3 regions of the Cupriavidus sp. MPR-AND1C genome follow, and region 1 is predicted to be linked to each of the others. Evidence: predicted binding sites of a transcription regulator. Region 1 holds the regulator's gene; each other region holds the start of a gene.
The links. The regulator FNR, encoded in region 1, switches genes on or off when oxygen is low (the NO sensors DNR and NnrR bind a similar motif). The targets are predictions, from matches to a motif close to TTGATNNNNATCAA.

Region 1 (5,314 bases):
CCCAGCTGTTCTTCTATGGCATGCCCTGGCTGCAGTGGAACGGCCGCCAGGCCATGTTGTTCGATCTCGGCGCGCGCAAGTTCTATATTTTCGGCCTGGTGCTGTGGCCGCAGGATGTGATCTACCTTGCCGTGCTGCTGGTGATCTCCGCAGTGTCGCTGTTTCTCTTCACGGCGATCGCGGGGCGGCTGTTTTGCGGCTACGCGTGTCCGCAGACGGTGTACACCGAGATATTCATGTGGATTGAGCGGCATGTGGAAGGCGACCGCTTTGCCCGTATCCGCCTGGACGGCGATCCTTGGAGCGCGCGCAAACTGCGCCTGAAGGCCACCAAGCACACGCTCTGGATCGTGATCGCGCTATGGACCGGCTTTACCTTCGTCGGCTATTTCTCGCCCATCCGCACGCTCGGCGCGCAGGTGCTGAGCCTCTCGCTCGGTCCGTGGCAGACGTTCTGGATGCTGTTTTACTCGTTTGCCACCTGGGGCAACGCCGGCTTCATGCGCGAGCAGGTCTGCAAGTACATGTGCCCGTATGCGCGCTTCCAGAGCGTGATGGTGGATCGCGACACCTATGTAGTCACCTATGACGTGGGCCGCGGCGAGCCGCGCGGCAGCCGCTCGCGCAAGGCGGACCACAAGGCTGCCGGGCTGGGCTCGTGCGTGAATTGCAGCATCTGCGTGCAGGTCTGTCCTACTGGCATCGATATTCGCGATGGACTGCAGTACGACTGCATTGGCTGCGGCGCCTGTATTGACGCCTGCAACCAGGTCATGGACAAGATGGCTTACCCGCGCGGGCTGATTCGCTATACCTCTGAGAACGCCATGCGCAGCGCGCTCTCCGAGACCGTGGCGCGCAAGCGCCTGGTGCGGCCGCGCACGGTGATCTACTCGTTGATCTGGCTGGCGCTGGTCGCCGGCTTCATGGTCTCGCTGGCCATGCGCACGCCGCTCAAGGTCGATATCATCCGCGACCGCGGCGCGCTGGGGCGGGAAGTGGAAGGGCGCTGGATCGAAAACGTGTACCGGCTGCAGCTGATCAACACGACAGAGGCGCCGATGCGCGTCGCCGTCAGCGCGGGCAGCGATGAGCTCAAGGGCCTGGTCGTGGAATATGACCACGCTGCGGGCAACCTGGAGCCCACGTCCAATCGCCTGATTCCCGTGCGGGTGCGCGTGCCGATCGAGTCCGCGGCGCAGGGCACGCACAAGATCGAGGTCACAGTGACCGCGGTGCCCGACGAGGGCGCGGGGAGTCATGGCGCGGAGATTCGACAGAGCACCAGCTTTATCGTGCCGCGCAATCTATGAGGCGGCTGAGACGCTGGATGCACCAATCCGCACGCAACATACGCGATCTAGATCTAGAGGAGGCCAGATGACGCAGCAAAGCAATCCCTGGTGGAAGGAGCCATGGCCGTGGCTGCTGATGAGTGGGCCATTCGTGGCCATGGTGGCCTGCGGGGTCACGATCTGGCTGGCCATGACCCATCCGGATCCGCCCATTGAGGAGGGGGTGGCTCGCCACGGCCTGGTGGTCGAGAAGGCGGGCAGCGGGGCACGCCAGGCAGCGCCGGTCGCGGCGCAAGCGAGGTGATCATGAGACTACGCTGGCTGATGTGGGTGCTGTGGCCCGCTTTCCTGGTCGCCGGGCTGACGACCGCGCTGGTATTCTCCATGGTCGATCCCGGCGACCTGCGCTTCTTCGGCCAGCCGGTCGAGGCATCGCGGGAGGCGGTCTACACCGTGGGCTTCCTGATCGCGTGGGTGCTGTGCTCGCTGTCGAGCGGCTTGACGCTGTACACCATGCCCACGCGGCTGGCGGACACGGACGAGCTGGAGTGAATGCGATGCGCGCCTTGCCGGTTCAGGCCAGCAGGCGCGGTATCGCGGCGAGCCGCCGCGGGCGAGGGTGGCCCGCGACGAGCACGTCAGCAGGACTTGTTGACGATCTGCTTGATCCCCGCCATGTCGACCAGCTTGACGTGGCGCTGGCGAATCTGGATCAGGCCGGCTTCCGCAAAGCGCGAGAACAGGCGGCTGACGGTTTCGAGCTTGAGTCCCAGGTAGCTGCCGATTTCCTCGCGGCTCATGCGCAGCACAAACTCGGAGGCCGAATAGCCGCGCGCGGACAAGCGCTCGGACAGGTTGATCAGGAAAGCGGCAAGCCGCTCCTCGGCACGCATCGATCCGAGCGTGATCAACATGACCTGGTCCTGCGAGATCTCCTTGCTCATCAGGCGCATGAACTGATGCTGCAGGGAAGGCAGGACGTTGGACAGCGTCTGGAGATCGCCAAAGCGCACCATGCAGACTTCGGTATCCTCCAGTGCGGTGGCGTCCGAAGCGTGCTGCATCTCGCCAAGGCCGTCGAGGCCGACGACTTCGCCGGGAAGGTGGAAGCCCGTGATCTGCGAGCGGCCGTCTTCCATTGTCAGGTGGGTCTTGAGCGTGCCGAAGCGGATCGCGTAGACGGCGGTGAGAGGATCTCCGAGGCGGTACAGGGTTTCGCCCTTGCGTACGCGCACCCGGTCCTGGACCAGCGTATCCATCTTTTCGAGGTCCTGCTGCGACATGCCGACGGGCAGGCAGAGCTGGCCGAGCGAGCAAGTGGAGCAGCGGGGCGACATCTCGGTAATGGGAATGGTGGTGAGCAATTGGGGCCTGTCGGTTTAGCGCAGTCAATCAAGCGCGATGTGGCAGGCGCATTGAGTTGAGAGCTTGACGTTGAGAGTCGTCGATTGGAAGCGCTATCCACATCGGCCTGGCGCGCGGGTCTTGCGGCAGTGCGCTATCTGTGCAGCGCGGCTTGCCGTGCCCGTCGTCATGTTGCGCGAGCGCACTGGTGTGCGCGGGCGCCAAGCTTCATGTTGATAGCGCCTCTTGGAACTGCGGGGGCGCGTTCGCCGCATTTTACCGCGTCGGACGTTGCGATTGTGTGATTGGGAGGAGAAGTTGACCATAGGCGTGCTTATCAGCGTATTTACCCTGGCTTTGCTGGGCGGCGTGCACTGCGCCGCCATGTGCGGCGGGATCGCGCTGGCGGCGGAGCAGGGCGGCGTTGCGCGCGTGCCCGCCACGGTGCTCCGGCGTCCCGGCCATTGGTTGCTGGAACTGCTTGTCATGCATGCCGGGCGGCTGAGCATGTATGCGGTGCTGGGGGCCTTGCTGGGCGCCCTTGGCGCTGGTGTCTGGAAGGCACAGTACCTGCCGCTGCAGCGTTGGCTGTTCGGGATCGGCAGCGTGATGTTGGTGCTGTCGGGCTTGTGGATGTTGCGCGGGCGCACCATGGGTACGGGTTGGCTGGAGCGGCTCGCCGCCCGTGGCGCGGGCGGTTTGCTGCGCGGCCTTGGCGCCGTCGGGGCGCGCTTGCCGGCTGTGGCCCGGGCGCAGGGGCAGGGCCGGTTGCTGCGGCGCTACGGCATGGGGCTAGCCTGGGGGCTGGTCCCGTGCGGCATGGTGTACGGCGCCCTTGCCATGGCGTTGCTGGCCGGCAATGCGCCGTCGGGCGCGCTGGTGATGGCCGTGTTTGGCCTTGGCACCCTGCCAAACCTGCTGGTGATCTCGGGCCTGTCCGGCTATCTCAGGCAACTTTCGCGGCGCCCGGCGTTGCGGGCTGGCGCTGGCCTTGCGGTGGTGGCCTTTGGCTTGGCCGGGGTGGCGCGTGCACTGCTTTTGCCAGAGACGCTTGCCGCGCATGGATTCTGCCTTGTCTTCTGAAGCGCCGTTTCGTGGTGTATTTGTCACTTCTGCGCTGAGCTAGCTGCGCGAATCGGTTGCAGGTTTGCCAGGGAATGCCATACAATCGCAAGAACAGCGATATCGCGCAGCGTGTTTCATCGTGGCATCGTCAGGTAGCATCCGCTGCATCAGGGATGCATGCCAGGAACACCCAGGCAGGCATCAGCGCCAGGGACCGTTCCCCATCCGCCGTCCGGTTAAAAAGATTCGGTTCAAAAGACCAGTCACGGCAGGGCGGGGTGAAATAGGTCAGCAGGCCCAATATCCGTATTTTCTTGCAACCGGTGCGTTCGACGATAAACGCCGTGCCGGACAGGTCCGCCACATCAGGGGGAAGGCGCGACGCAAGGGCTCCGTCGACCGGCAGATAAAGCCGGTGGCCGGGCGATCTCCTGCCGGTCAGGTCCGGCACCCGATGCAATAAAAGAAGGCGCACGGCTGGCATGCATCGAGCATGCGGTTGGCTGCGCGGCCAGATGGCGGTGGCAATCCCTACCGCTGAACCCGCAATCTCCAGTGCGCCCGGGATCAACCGGGGCGCAGGTGCAAAGACAGGCTGCACGCAATCAACATGAATACCCAAGAGGCGAAGATCGTCCTCGAGACCGCGCTGATCTGCGCGCAGGAACCCTTGCGCGTCAATGACTTGCGCCGGCTGTTTGCCGACGACGTCGGTGCCGACACCATTCGCGTGCTGCTGGAAGAGCTGCGCCGCGACTGGGAGCAACGCGGCGTGGAACTCGTGGCACTGGCCAGTGGCTGGCGTTTCCAGAGCCGCCCTGTCATGCGTGAGTACCTGGATCGGCTGAATCCTGAAAAGCCGCCCAAGTACTCCCGCGCCGTGATGGAGACGCTGGCGATCATTGCCTACCGGCAACCCGTCACACGGGGCGATATCGAGGAAATCCGCGGTGTCGCGGTCAGCACCGAAGTCGTGAAGAAGCTCGAGGATCGCAGCTGGATCGAGGTGATCGGCCACCGTGACGTGCCCGGACGGCCTGCGCTCTATGCCACCACCAAGAATTTCCTTGATGACCTTGGCCTGCGCACGCTCGATGAATTGCCGCCGCTGGAAGACATCCAGGCCCAGGCGCAGGTCGCGCTGCTGAATCAGGAGCCGATTGATTTCGAGGCGCTGGGCACGGTGCCGGCGGATAGCGACGAAGAGGCATTCGCGGAACCTGGCCATGATCAGGCTAGCGCTGCCGCGCTGGTTGTGGCGGATGCCGGAGAGGGGGAGCCGATCCCTTCCGGCGTGGTTGCCCTCGATGGTCTTGCGGCCGGCGCCACAGACGGCATCGCCGATTTGGTGGATGCGTTTGAAAGGAAGGAGGCCTTGGCGCAAGTAGAGGTCGGGTTTACACCCACCACCGAAGCCGTGGTGAACGTGCCGGCGACGCCCGGGCCAGGCAGTGAGCCGGCGAGCGAGCCGGTGGCCGGCGAGTCCCCCGGTGCGCAATCCGGCGGCACAGCCGAGGAGCAAGCCGTCGAAGACGGTGAAACAAATGAGCAAACGGACACGCCCGCCAACGGTTACCACGTACAAGTGGCCTCCGGCGAGCAGGCGTCCG
Region 2 (5,314 bases), on a different contig from region 1:
TCCAGGCAAGCCACCACTTCCGCATCCTCAACCTGCGGAAACTCCCGGTAATGCTCACCGACAGCGGAAAAATTGGCCGGCGAGCGCAGGCAGACCACCTCATCCGCGTAGCGCCGCACCTCGGCGAGCGAAGCCGGCGCGGCCACGGGAACAGCACATACCAGCCGGGCAGGATGCTGCTGGCGCACGGCATGCAGTGCAGCAATCATGGTGGCGCCCGTGGCAAGCCCATCGTCCACCACGATCACAGTGCGCCCGTCCAGAGCACGCGCGCGGCGCCCCGGCGTGTATTGCTCCCGGCGGCGGCGCAGCAATGCAAGCTGTTCGTTGCGCTCCTGGTTGAGATAGCTGGCGTCGGCGCCAACTCGTGCCGCGTAGGGCGTCACGTAGACCCAGCCGCTTTCATCGACCGCGCCGACCGCCATCTCGCGGTCGAATGGCGCCCCTAGCTTCCTGACCAGGACCACGTCCAGTTCGCCGCCGAGACGGTCGGCGAGTATCTTGCCCATCGGCACGCCGCCCCTTGGAATGGCCAGCACAAGGGGATGGGCGTCGCCATACCCGGAGAGCGCTTCGGCCAGCCGCTCGGCGGCCTCGTTCCTGTCCTGGAAAGTCATGACATCACCTCTTGCCTGTGAGGGACTAGCTAGCTGGTTTGCCAGACTGGACGGCCCTCAAGCGCGGTGCCAATGGACATACAGGGTCTCGTCGGCGTCGGGATAGTCGATTTCCAGCTTGCCACGATACGCATGATGCACGGCAGAGCCAATATCGCGTGCCAGGTGAAAGCCCGTGGTCGTGATGGTGATGCGATCCTCCTGCGTCTGCGTCGCCATGATGCGCTCCATCGGATGACTCTCCCTCATCAGGGCTTCCCGGTGCCGCACCAGCCCGAGAATCTCTTCCCGGTGCTCCCGCTGAAACGCCCCATCCAGTGTCAACCGCGCCGCGGGCACAAGGTCGGCGGTGCGGTGGCAGGCCGGGCACATCAGTGCCTTGGCGCCAGGCGGCACGGCCCGCCATTGCCAACGTCCTTTCAGGAGGACCGCGTGGCAAGCCGGACAGGAAGCGATGGCAGGCGCTTGCTCCGGCTGCTTGTAGGCATCGTGGATGGGATCCTGGGGAAGCCGGTCCCAACGGGCCGGCCTGACCTGACTCGCACGCTCACGGACTTTCATGTCTGGCTCCTTCCTGAAATCGAATCGGGCAGCGCCCACGCGGCCTGCCTGCTGTATTGCGGACTCACCTGGCGAGCCCGCCCATGTTCATCGCATACCGCTCGGCGCCCCGAACATGTGCTCGTGCTTGCGCTGGCAAGGGGTGCAGCGTTTGGCCGTGGGATACGCTTGCAGCCGCGGATAAGGAATAGGCTCGCCGCAGTCCAGGCACACGCCGTAGCTGAGCCTGGCGATCCGCTTACGCGCCACCGCTATGTCGGCCAGTTCCATGCGGTAATGTTCCGCCACGGCATCGTCCATGCGCTCCTCGGTGCCGTGCTCGGCGAGATCCGCGTCGTCGCTCGCTTCGCGCTCGGCGGACACAGTACGGGAAACGGCAGCGGCGTCCATCTGGCCACGGATTCTCTGCTCTCTGCCATCCAGCAAGGTGACGAGGCTGGAGAGCTGCTCTTTCGTTAGATCGGACATCGTTGACTCCCGGGCGCGGCAAAGCGGATCCTCATGCATGAGGCGATGACATCGGGCAGGCCGCCCGCGCCAGATCAAGTAATGGGCCGCCGGTACGGAGTGCCTGCGGCGCGGCGCGCTGAACCCTCGTTCCGCTTCAAGCTTCAATATAGTTTGGGGGGCTGCCGGTAAGCTTGATCCGCGTCAATCTCACTTCCGGCCCTGCGCAAAGCCAGCCTCAGCCATGGTGCGCGTGGGCGCGGATATCGCGCCGGCGCCATGCCGGCCGTAATTGTGGCCAATGTGGCCAATGTGGCCGATGTGACTAATGCGACATCAGGACGGGCACCGTCATGGTGTCCAGCAAAGCCCTGGTGACGCCACCCAGTACCAACTCGCGCAGGCGGCCGCGCCCGTAGGCACCCATCACCACCAGATCGGCGCCAAAATCCGCCGCGCGCGAGAGCAAGGTTTCGCCGATGGCGATGTCCGATCCTTCCTGGCAGTGTTCAAGCTCTGCGTGGACGCCATGGCTTGCCAGAGCAGCCATGGCATGGCCCGGCAGGCTCGCATCGGGCCGCGCGCCGGTACCTTGCGCGCAAAGCACCTTGGCCTGCCCGCCGCAGATCAAGGGCATGGCGTCGTGCAAGGCGCGCGTGGCCTCGCGTCCGCCGTTCCAAGCCACCATGACACGGGCGCCAGGGACGGCGAACTGGCCGGCGAAGGGAATGATAAGGACCGGCCTGCCAACGTCGAGGATGAGGGTTTCCAGGAACTGGGTCGCAACAAAGCTGTCTGGGTCGTCCGGATCATATTGCCCGGCAACGACAAGGTCGGCCTCGCGCGCTTCGCGCAGTGCCATCGTCAACGGATCGCCCTCCACTGCCCGCCACTCGGTTTCGATCCCCAGGTCCTGCGTTGCCGCCCGGAAGCGCCGGTGCACCGCCTCGCGCGCCTCGCTGCGCCGCTGGCGGTCCTCGTTGATGTAGGTCGCGGCGCCCTCCATCAGGTAAAACCAGGCGACGTCCGGCATAAAGCCGGCAAACAGCCCGATCAGCCGGGCATGGCGGGCCACGGCGAGCCGGGCAGCGATTTCAAGCCGGTCCATCGCGCGTGGGCTGGTGTCCAGGTGGACCATGATGCTGGCGTATTCCATGACATTCCTGTGCGGTTTGGGTTTGGGAGCTTGAATCCAGTCTAGGAAGCGTTTGGACTTGGCTATTGACTCAGGTCAAGCCGATATCTTCTGCACAGGGGCTGGCGCCTCGCGTACGCCATTGATACGGATCAAGCGCCGGCAGTCGGCGTGGCCTAGGATAAATGCTGGGCACCGGCGAGGATGTCACCATGCACGAGACGATGCGCGCCATGATTTTCGACGGCACCGGGCCGGTCCTGCGCCTGGCGCACGTCCCCGTGCCAAACCCCGGCCCAGGCGAAGTGCGTATCGCGGTGAGCACCTGCGGCGTCTGCCGCACCGACCTGCACATTGTCGACGGCGAACTCGCGCACCCGAAAGCCGCGCTCATTCCCGGACACGAAGTCGTCGGCAGGGTCGAGTCCTGTGGCACTAGCGTAACGGGCCTTGCCCCGGGCGACCGGGTCGGCGTGCCGTGGCTCGGGCAGACCTGCGGGCACTGCGGCTATTGCGCCGCGCATCGCGAAAACCTGTGCGATACGCCGCAGTTCACCGGCTATACGCGCGACGGCGGCTACGCCGAGTACGCGGTAGCCGACAGCCGCTATTGCTTCCCTATCCCGGAGCACTACGACGACGAGCATGCGGCGCCCTTGCTGTGCGCGGGCCTGATTGGCTACCGCACGCTGTGCATGGCCGGTGACGCCCGCAAGGTCCGGTCTGTCGGCATCTACGGATTTGGCGCCGCGGCCCACCTGGTGACGCAGATCGCCGTCGCCCAGCAGCGCGAGATCTTTGCCTTCACGCGTCCCGGCGACACCGCCGCCTGCCAGCTCGCCCGTGACACCGGGGCGTGCTGGACCGGTCCGAGCGACCAGCCCGCGCCGCGGCCGCTCGATGCCGCGCTGATCTTCGCGCCGGTGGGTGCGCTGGTGCCGATGGCGCTGCAAGCCGTGGCCAAGGGCGGCACCGTGGTTTGCGGCGGCATCCACATGAGCGATATTCCGGCCTTCCCCTATCGCCTGCTATGGGAGGAGCGATCGATCGTGTCGGTGGCCAACCTCACGCGCGACGACGGCCTGGAACTGATGCGAATCGCCCGGGCCACGCCGTTGCGCACCACCACGACGGTCTATCCGCTGGAGCAGGCCAATGCCGCGCTGGCCGACCTGCGCGCGGGCCGCCTGGCCGGCGCGGCGGTACTGCGCATCGCCTAGCGTGACATCGCTCGGGCAACCGATACATCGACCGCGGCGCTAAACACGGTACCTATTAGAACTCCCCCTCCAAAAAGTGCCCCCTTCGGCACCGACTTGCGCTAGATCAAGTCCACGCCCCACCCCGCCGGATAGCATGGGTTCCTACGCCGTCGCCCCGCGGATCAAGGTCTGTCTTTGTCGTCTCCCCTCCCCTTTGCCCGACACCCTGAACCCCCTGGAGCGCCCGGCGGCATCCATCATTCAGCGCACAGGTGCACAGGTAGCCGATGAAACTCAAACCAGGCTGGGGTATAGCGGTATTGTTGGTTGCTGGCGCTATTGGAGCCGCCGTGTGGTGGCTTGGCAGCCAGCGCGACCCGTGGCCGGCTTATGTGGTCCACAGCAACGGGCGCATGGAGATCGGCCGCCTCGACGTGGCGGTGAAGTATCCGGGCCGCGTCATCGATCTGCCGGTTCGCGAGGGCGATGCCCTGGCTGCGGGCGCCGTGGTGGCCCGGCAGGATGACGCCGAGCTATTGACTCAACTCAGCCTTGCCACTGCGGCCCGCGAACGTGCCGTGCAGGCGGCGTCGCGCGCGCAGGCGGAGATCGAGGGGCGCGCGAGCCGCCAGCGGCTGGCGCGGCTGGAGTTGACCGAGGCGGTCAAGCTCTACCAGGACCGTCAGATTTCTTCCGTGGAGCGTGATCGCCGCCAGCTTGGCCTGGATGGCGAGAGCGCGGGCGTGACCGGTGCGCGCGCCGGGCTTGGCGAGGCTAACGCGGCGATCGCGGAGGCCAACGCACAGATTGCCCGCCTGAAGATCCAGCTGGATGAGGCAACCATCCGTGCCCCGGTGGCCGGCCGTGTGGAGTATCGCGTGATCGAGGTCGGCACGGTGCTGCCGGCGGGCGGGCGCGTGGTGTCGCTGCTGAACCTGGCCGATATGTATTTCACGGTGTTCCTGCCCGCGGGTGCCGCCGGCAAGCTGGCGATCGGCGACGAGGCGCGCATCGTGCTGGACGCCATGAAGGACGAACCGATCCCGGCCCGCGTCAGCTTTGTCGCCAGCGAGGCGCAGTTCACCCCCAAGTATGTCGAGACCGATGCCGAGCGGGCCAAGCTGATGTATCGCGTCAAGCTGCAGCTGGCGCCCGAGGTTGCCCAGCGCTACGCGGCCAAACTGAAGGCCGGCATGACGGGCGATGGCTTTGTGCGCCTGGATGCCAGGCAGCCCTGGCCCGCTGGGCTGACACTGCCCCGGCAGCCGGCCTGACGCCATGCCGAGTCCGTACCCCGACGGTGCCGCAGCCATCCGGATCGATGGCTTGTCGCACCGCTACGGCGCCAGCGT
Region 3 (5,314 bases), on a different contig from region 1:
CTATGCGCTGAAGCCATCTGCATGGCGCCCGATTGCTAAAGAGGATGCGTGCCGCCACGGCGCTTCGTGACTTCGGGCTACAGGCGCCGCTGGACTTGGCGGCTGTTGCTCGTTTGTCCAGAACGGATGAGCAGGCAAAACTGGGGAGTCAGGTCTGTATGGGACAAGGCAACGGCTTCCCACAGTTTCCACCAGAATCGCAAGTCCCCGATGGGTTGCCCAGCGCCTACCCCTTAGGTCCCATGGACTACTGCTCCACGATTGACAGGGCAAATGGCGTTCCTTTGATCCATCCCAAGTTGCAGGGCCAGTTAGCAGCCTACGGCAATCCCAAGGGCGTGCCGACCCCGACCATCTGGAGTTCGACGTGACACATCCCATCGCTTCATCCGAATCCGGCGTGGAATACTTGAAGCTGCTGGTACCGCAATCCGAGGGCGGCATGTCATTGCTGACAGCGCTGCGGCAGCGCTGCTCGACCAGACGCTTTGCCCCGCGTAGCCTGGACGACTCGCTATTGTCTTCCCTGCTGTGGGCCGCTTTCGGCATCAACCGCCCGGAAACCGGCCTGCGCACAGCGCCCTCGGCCCGTAACTGGCAGGAAATCGACTTGTACCTTGCGCTGCGGGATGGCTTGTATGTGCTTGAAGCGGCAGACTGGCGCCTTCGGTTGGTCAGCGGCGAAGACCTGCGCGCGGCCACCGGCCTGCAGGACTATGTTGCGGAAGCGCCGTTGAACCTCGTCTATGTTAGCCGGCTGTCCATGCTCGACGAGACCGACAAATCAGTGCGCCAGTTCTATACAGCGCTGGACACGGGGTATATCAGCCAGAACGTCTATCTCTTCTGCGCCGCATCGGGCCTTGCCACGGTAGCGCGCGGCTTGCTGGATCGCCGCACATTGGCTGCGGCAATGCGGCTGGCGCCCGACCAGCGCGTAATCCTGGCCCAAAGCGTGGGCTATCCGGCCTAAGCGGCCATACGGCCAACCACAGGAGAGCAACCATGCCATTCATTGACAGGGCCGATGCCGCCGCACAACTGGCGCGTGCGCTCGCTGGCCATGCCGGAAAGCGGCCGCTGGTGCTGGCAGTGCCGCGCGGCGCGGTACCCATGGGCGCCATCATCGCCGATGCGCTGAGCGCGGATCTTGACGTCGTCCTCGTTCGCAAGCTCGGCGCGCCTGGCAATCCGGAGTTTGCCATCGGAGCGGTGGACGAGACCGGCTGGACTTACCTCACGCCCTATGCCACCGTGGCGGGCGCCGACAGTGCGTACATCGACCGTGAGCGGGCCGCCCAGCTCGATTTGCTACGGCAGCGCCGCGCCGCGTACACCCCGGGCCGGGATCCGCTCTGCGCCACCGGTCGGCAGGTTATCGTCGTGGACGACGGTCTGGCGACCGGAGCTTCAATGATCGCCGCCCTGCACGCTATCCGCGAGCAAAAGCCCGCGCGGATCATCTGCGCGGTACCGGTGGCGCCACCGCAAACGCTGGCGCTGTTGCAGCCCTATGCCGACGAGGTCGTGTGCCTGGAGTCGCCGGACCGTTTCCGGGCAGTTGGCGATTTCTACCGCGACTTCTCGCAGGTCAAGGATGCGGAAGTGGTAGCCTGTCTGGCAGGAAGATAAGGGCACCGAGGTGGCCGCTTAATGTGACGTCGCCGTGTGACGTCGCCGCCTGCACCTGGCACGCACTTGCGCGGGCGGAGTTGCTCAGTAGTCTTCGCCGAACATCGATGACCCCGGACGCATGCTGAGGTCGTCCTGGCGGGCGGGGCTGCGTTGCACCGAGATCATGCAGTCTGTCGTCAGCAGCAGCGAGGCGACCGACACAGCATTCTGCAGGGCCGTGCGCACTACCTTGACGAGGTCGATCACGCCCAACTCCATCATGTCGCCAAAGCGCTCGGTGCCAGCGTCGTAGCCGAGCGTGCCGGCGCTGGCGTTTACCTGATGCACGACTGCGTCAGCATCCGCGCCTGCGTTGGCGGCGATCTGCCGCATCGGCGCGGCCAGTGCCGCGTGGACGATGTGGCCGCCGGCGGCCTGCTCGGCGTTCGGCGCCTGCCAGGCGTCAAGGGCAGCGCGGGCGCGCAACAGCGCCACGCCGCCACCGGCGACGATTCCCTCGTCCACCGCGGCACGGGTGGCGTGCAATGCATCCTGGAAGCGACTCTTGCGTTCGTGCAGTGCGCTCTCCGTCGCCGCCCCCACCTTGATCACGGCTACCCCGCCGGCCAATCGGGCCAAGCGCCTTTGCAGAGCCTCGCGCTCATAGTCCGAGCGCGCCTCGTCCAGGCGCAGACGCAGGGCGGCAATACGTTCGGCCACGCGCGGGCGTTCGCCACCAGAGGCAATCAGCGTGGTGGCGTCCTTATTGACCTCCACGCGGCGGGCATCGCCAAGCTGTTCGAGCGTCACGTGCTCGAGCGAGATACCAGCATGCGCAGAGACAACGGTGGCGCCGGTCAACGCGGCCAGGTCGCCCAACTGCTCGGTACGCGAGTCGCCGAAACCCGGCGACTTGACCGCGCAGCTCTTCAGCGCGCCGCGCAGGTTGTTGACCACGAGCGTGGCCAGGGCTTCCCCCTCCACGTCATTGGCGATGACCAGCAAGGGCCGGCCGGTGCCGCTCACGGCCTCCAGGACGGGCAGCAGTTGCGCGATGGCAGCAATGTTCGCGTCGCACAGCAGTACCAATGGTGATTCCAGCACGACGGCACGGCTCTCGTTGGTCGCGAACAGGGGTGAGAGATAGCCGCGATCGATCAGCGCGCCGTCGGCGATATCCAGTGCGTCGTCCAGCTTCGAGCCATCCTCCACGCTGATGGCACCATCCTTGCCGACCCGCTCGACAGCCTGGGCCACCAGCATGCCGACGGTCTGGTCGCCGCTGGCCGAGATCGTGGCGATCTGGCGCATCTCGTCGGTACTGCCGCAGGGCCGGGCGCTTTCCAGCAAGGCGCTGGCGACCAGCTTGCCGGCGGCCTCGATGCCGCGTTTGAGCTGCATGGGGTCGTGACCGGCTTCGACATACTTCACACCTTCGGCCACGATCGCGTGGGCCAGCGTGGTCGCGGTTGTGGTGCCATCGCCGGCGATCTCACTGGTGCGCACCGCAGCCTCGCAGATCAGGCGGGCACCCATTTCGGCGAACGGATTGGCCAGCGTCACAGACTTTGCCACGACCACGCCGGAATTGGCGACCAGCGGCGCCATGCCGGGGCGCTCCACGATCACGTTGCGGCCGCCCGGACCCAGCGTCACCTTGACCGCGTGGGCCAATTGCTCCACGCCGATCAGCATCATGCGGCGTGCGTCATGATGGAAGATGAGTGTTCTGGCAGGCATGGCGATCTCCGCGTCGGCAATGCATTGGGCTAGCTGGTCCTATCGTAGTTGCCGTGTCCAGCTGCGCGTTGATGCAGCGCAAACACCGGGGACGCTGCTGCTGCCCGGCCATTCAGACCGGAGCCTTGTGAGGCGTCTGGCGATTCTTAACCTGGAGCAAAGAGTGGACAAGCCGTCCTTGCGCTGCACGCGGGAATGTCTACAGTGCTCTCAATGTCGGTCAAGAGCGCACTAACCAGCGGGAGTATCTTTATGTCCTTTGCTACCATCCTGGTCATACTCGACGCCAGCCGACGGTCCTACCACCGGCTCGATATCGCCGCACGACTGGCGGTCCAGCACAATGCCAAGCTGATTGGCATGTTTGCCTGTCGCCGCCCGGAGCCGACGTGGGCGTACCGCCTTGCCGACGGCGCGCGCTATCTCGAGGTCCTCCAAGCCCAATACGAGCAGGATCGCGAGGTCGTGCGGCATGGTTTCGAAGGTGCGACAGAAGAACTGCCCATCACTACCGAATGGAATGCCTTCGACGAACCTCCGCTGCGCATCGGGCAGCGGGAGGCGCGGCTGGCGGACCTCATCGTGGTCGGACAGGACGACCCGGCGAATCCGGCCGCCTTCGTGGCCGAGAACTTCGCCGAATCCATTGTGCTTGCCAGCGGCCGGCCAGTCCTGACGATACCGAGCGTGGGGTGGTTTGAGACGGTGGCCTGCCGCATCCTGGTCGCCTGGGACGGCGGGCGGGAGGCCGCGCGGGCCATCCGCGATGCGCTGCCGCTACTGCGCAAAGCCAGAGCGGTGACCATCACGACATGCACGCTGGCTGGCAAGGTCGGCGACCCATGGAGTGCGCTTGCCCAGTATGCGGCAACCTGGTTGGCGGCACATGGCGTGAGTGCCGCATTGCGCAACCTTCCTGTGGCAGCATCCGGCGATGCCGGCGAGCGCCTGCTGTCGGAGGCGTCGAATCTGGAGGCTGATCTCGTCGTGGCCGGCACATATGGACACAACAGGCTTCGCGAGGTAGTTCTGGGCGGGACGACACGGACGTTGCTGGAAGGCATGACAGTCCCTGTGCTCTTTTCCCACTGAATGACGAAGCCATTGCGGAAGCCGCCCGCGCGACGCATGCCATGGCATGCGAACTTGCCCTCGACGGGTATCAAGGGACCTGTTGAGGCGGGTTGGGTCACCCTGGCGCCGCATTTGGCCACGCGCCAGCAAACGATGAACGGCTGTTCCCCATTTGGGACATCGGCGGCCATGAGCCGGCCCTTTGCTGGATCTTGTCACGCGCCGAGTTCTTTTTTTCCGCGGAGGTCGAACGCCTGTCTCGCCTGTTCAATGGCTGGGAGATGCGCGATGGCCCATAGCCCGAGTGCTTCCACAAGTGTCCTTAGCGAGTGGCCGAGGCAGGTCAACGCGTAGTCAACGCGCGGTGGAATCGTGCCATATACGGTCCGCGTAACCAGTCCGTCTCGTTCCAGTCCCCGCAACGTCCGCGTCAGCATGCGCTGCGAGATGCCTGCGATCTTCCGCTTCAGTTCATTGAACCGCATAGGTCCGTCAGCAAGGAGTACGAGGATGAGGACGCTCCACTTATCGCCGATGCGCGCGAGGACGGCCCCCGATCCCTGGCAGTCGCTGGGCAAATCTATCCCGTTACGTCTTTCCAGCATGCCGGGCAAGCGGCCCCTGTGCTCGACGACCGTGCCAGTCGCATCGTCGGACTCCCGTTGAATGGTCGCAGGTAACATCGGTGTGCCTCCTTGTGGCGGACGCGAATGATGCGGATGTTGGTCGCGAGCCATCACGCAATCGCGCCCATTGAATTCGGACTGATCAACTCCGCGATGGGCAGCGCCTACTATTGGAGATCCCCGAGTGACCACGAAGCTTCTTCACATTGATTCCAGCATCCTGGGAGGCAATTCCGTCAGCCGTACCCTTTCGGCCGCCA

Region 2: a site for FNR is predicted at 1,820-1,833, ahead of AC1RWI_RS32130 (TraR/DksA family transcriptional regulator). Genes of this name have one in related genera too.
Region 3: a site for FNR is predicted at 3,423-3,436, ahead of AC1RWI_RS03985 (universal stress protein). Genes of this name have one in related genera too.

The regions. Positions count from the first base shown of each region.
Region 1 is NZ_JBXASU010000066.1:21,912-27,225, reverse strand. Features, by position in the region: gene ccoG (cytochrome c oxidase accessory protein CcoG) at 1-1,313, shown strand, start outside; gene AC1RWI_RS27565 (hypothetical protein) at 1,381-1,599, shown strand; gene AC1RWI_RS27560 (hypothetical protein) at 1,602-1,847, shown strand; gene fnr (fumarate/nitrate reduction transcriptional regulator Fnr) at 1,934-2,659, opposite strand; gene AC1RWI_RS27550 (sulfite exporter TauE/SafE family protein) at 2,958-3,722, shown strand; gene AC1RWI_RS27545 (hypothetical protein) at 3,853-4,188, opposite strand; gene scpB (SMC-Scp complex subunit ScpB) at 4,315-5,314, shown strand, end outside.
Region 2 is NZ_JBXASU010000096.1:21,224-26,537, reverse strand. Features, by position in the region: partial or broken gene AC1RWI_RS32140 (phosphoribosyltransferase) at 1-617, opposite strand, end outside; gene AC1RWI_RS32135 (BCAM0308 family protein) at 675-1,178, opposite strand; gene AC1RWI_RS32130 (TraR/DksA family transcriptional regulator) at 1,266-1,646, opposite strand; gene AC1RWI_RS32125 (universal stress protein) at 1,951-2,781, opposite strand; gene AC1RWI_RS32120 (zinc-dependent alcohol dehydrogenase family protein) at 2,973-3,980, shown strand; gene AC1RWI_RS32115 (HlyD family secretion protein) at 4,250-5,236, shown strand; gene rbbA (ribosome-associated ATPase/putative transporter RbbA) at 5,241-5,314, shown strand, end outside.
Region 3 is NZ_JBXASU010000004.1:82,885-88,198, reverse strand. Features, by position in the region: gene AC1RWI_RS04000 (nitroreductase family protein) at 368-973, shown strand; gene AC1RWI_RS03995 (phosphoribosyltransferase) at 1,006-1,632, shown strand; gene groL (chaperonin GroEL) at 1,717-3,354, opposite strand; gene AC1RWI_RS03985 (universal stress protein) at 3,607-4,446, shown strand; gene AC1RWI_RS03980 (winged helix-turn-helix transcriptional regulator) at 4,644-5,033, opposite strand; partial or broken gene AC1RWI_RS03975 (FMN-dependent NADH-azoreductase) at 5,239-5,314, shown strand, end outside.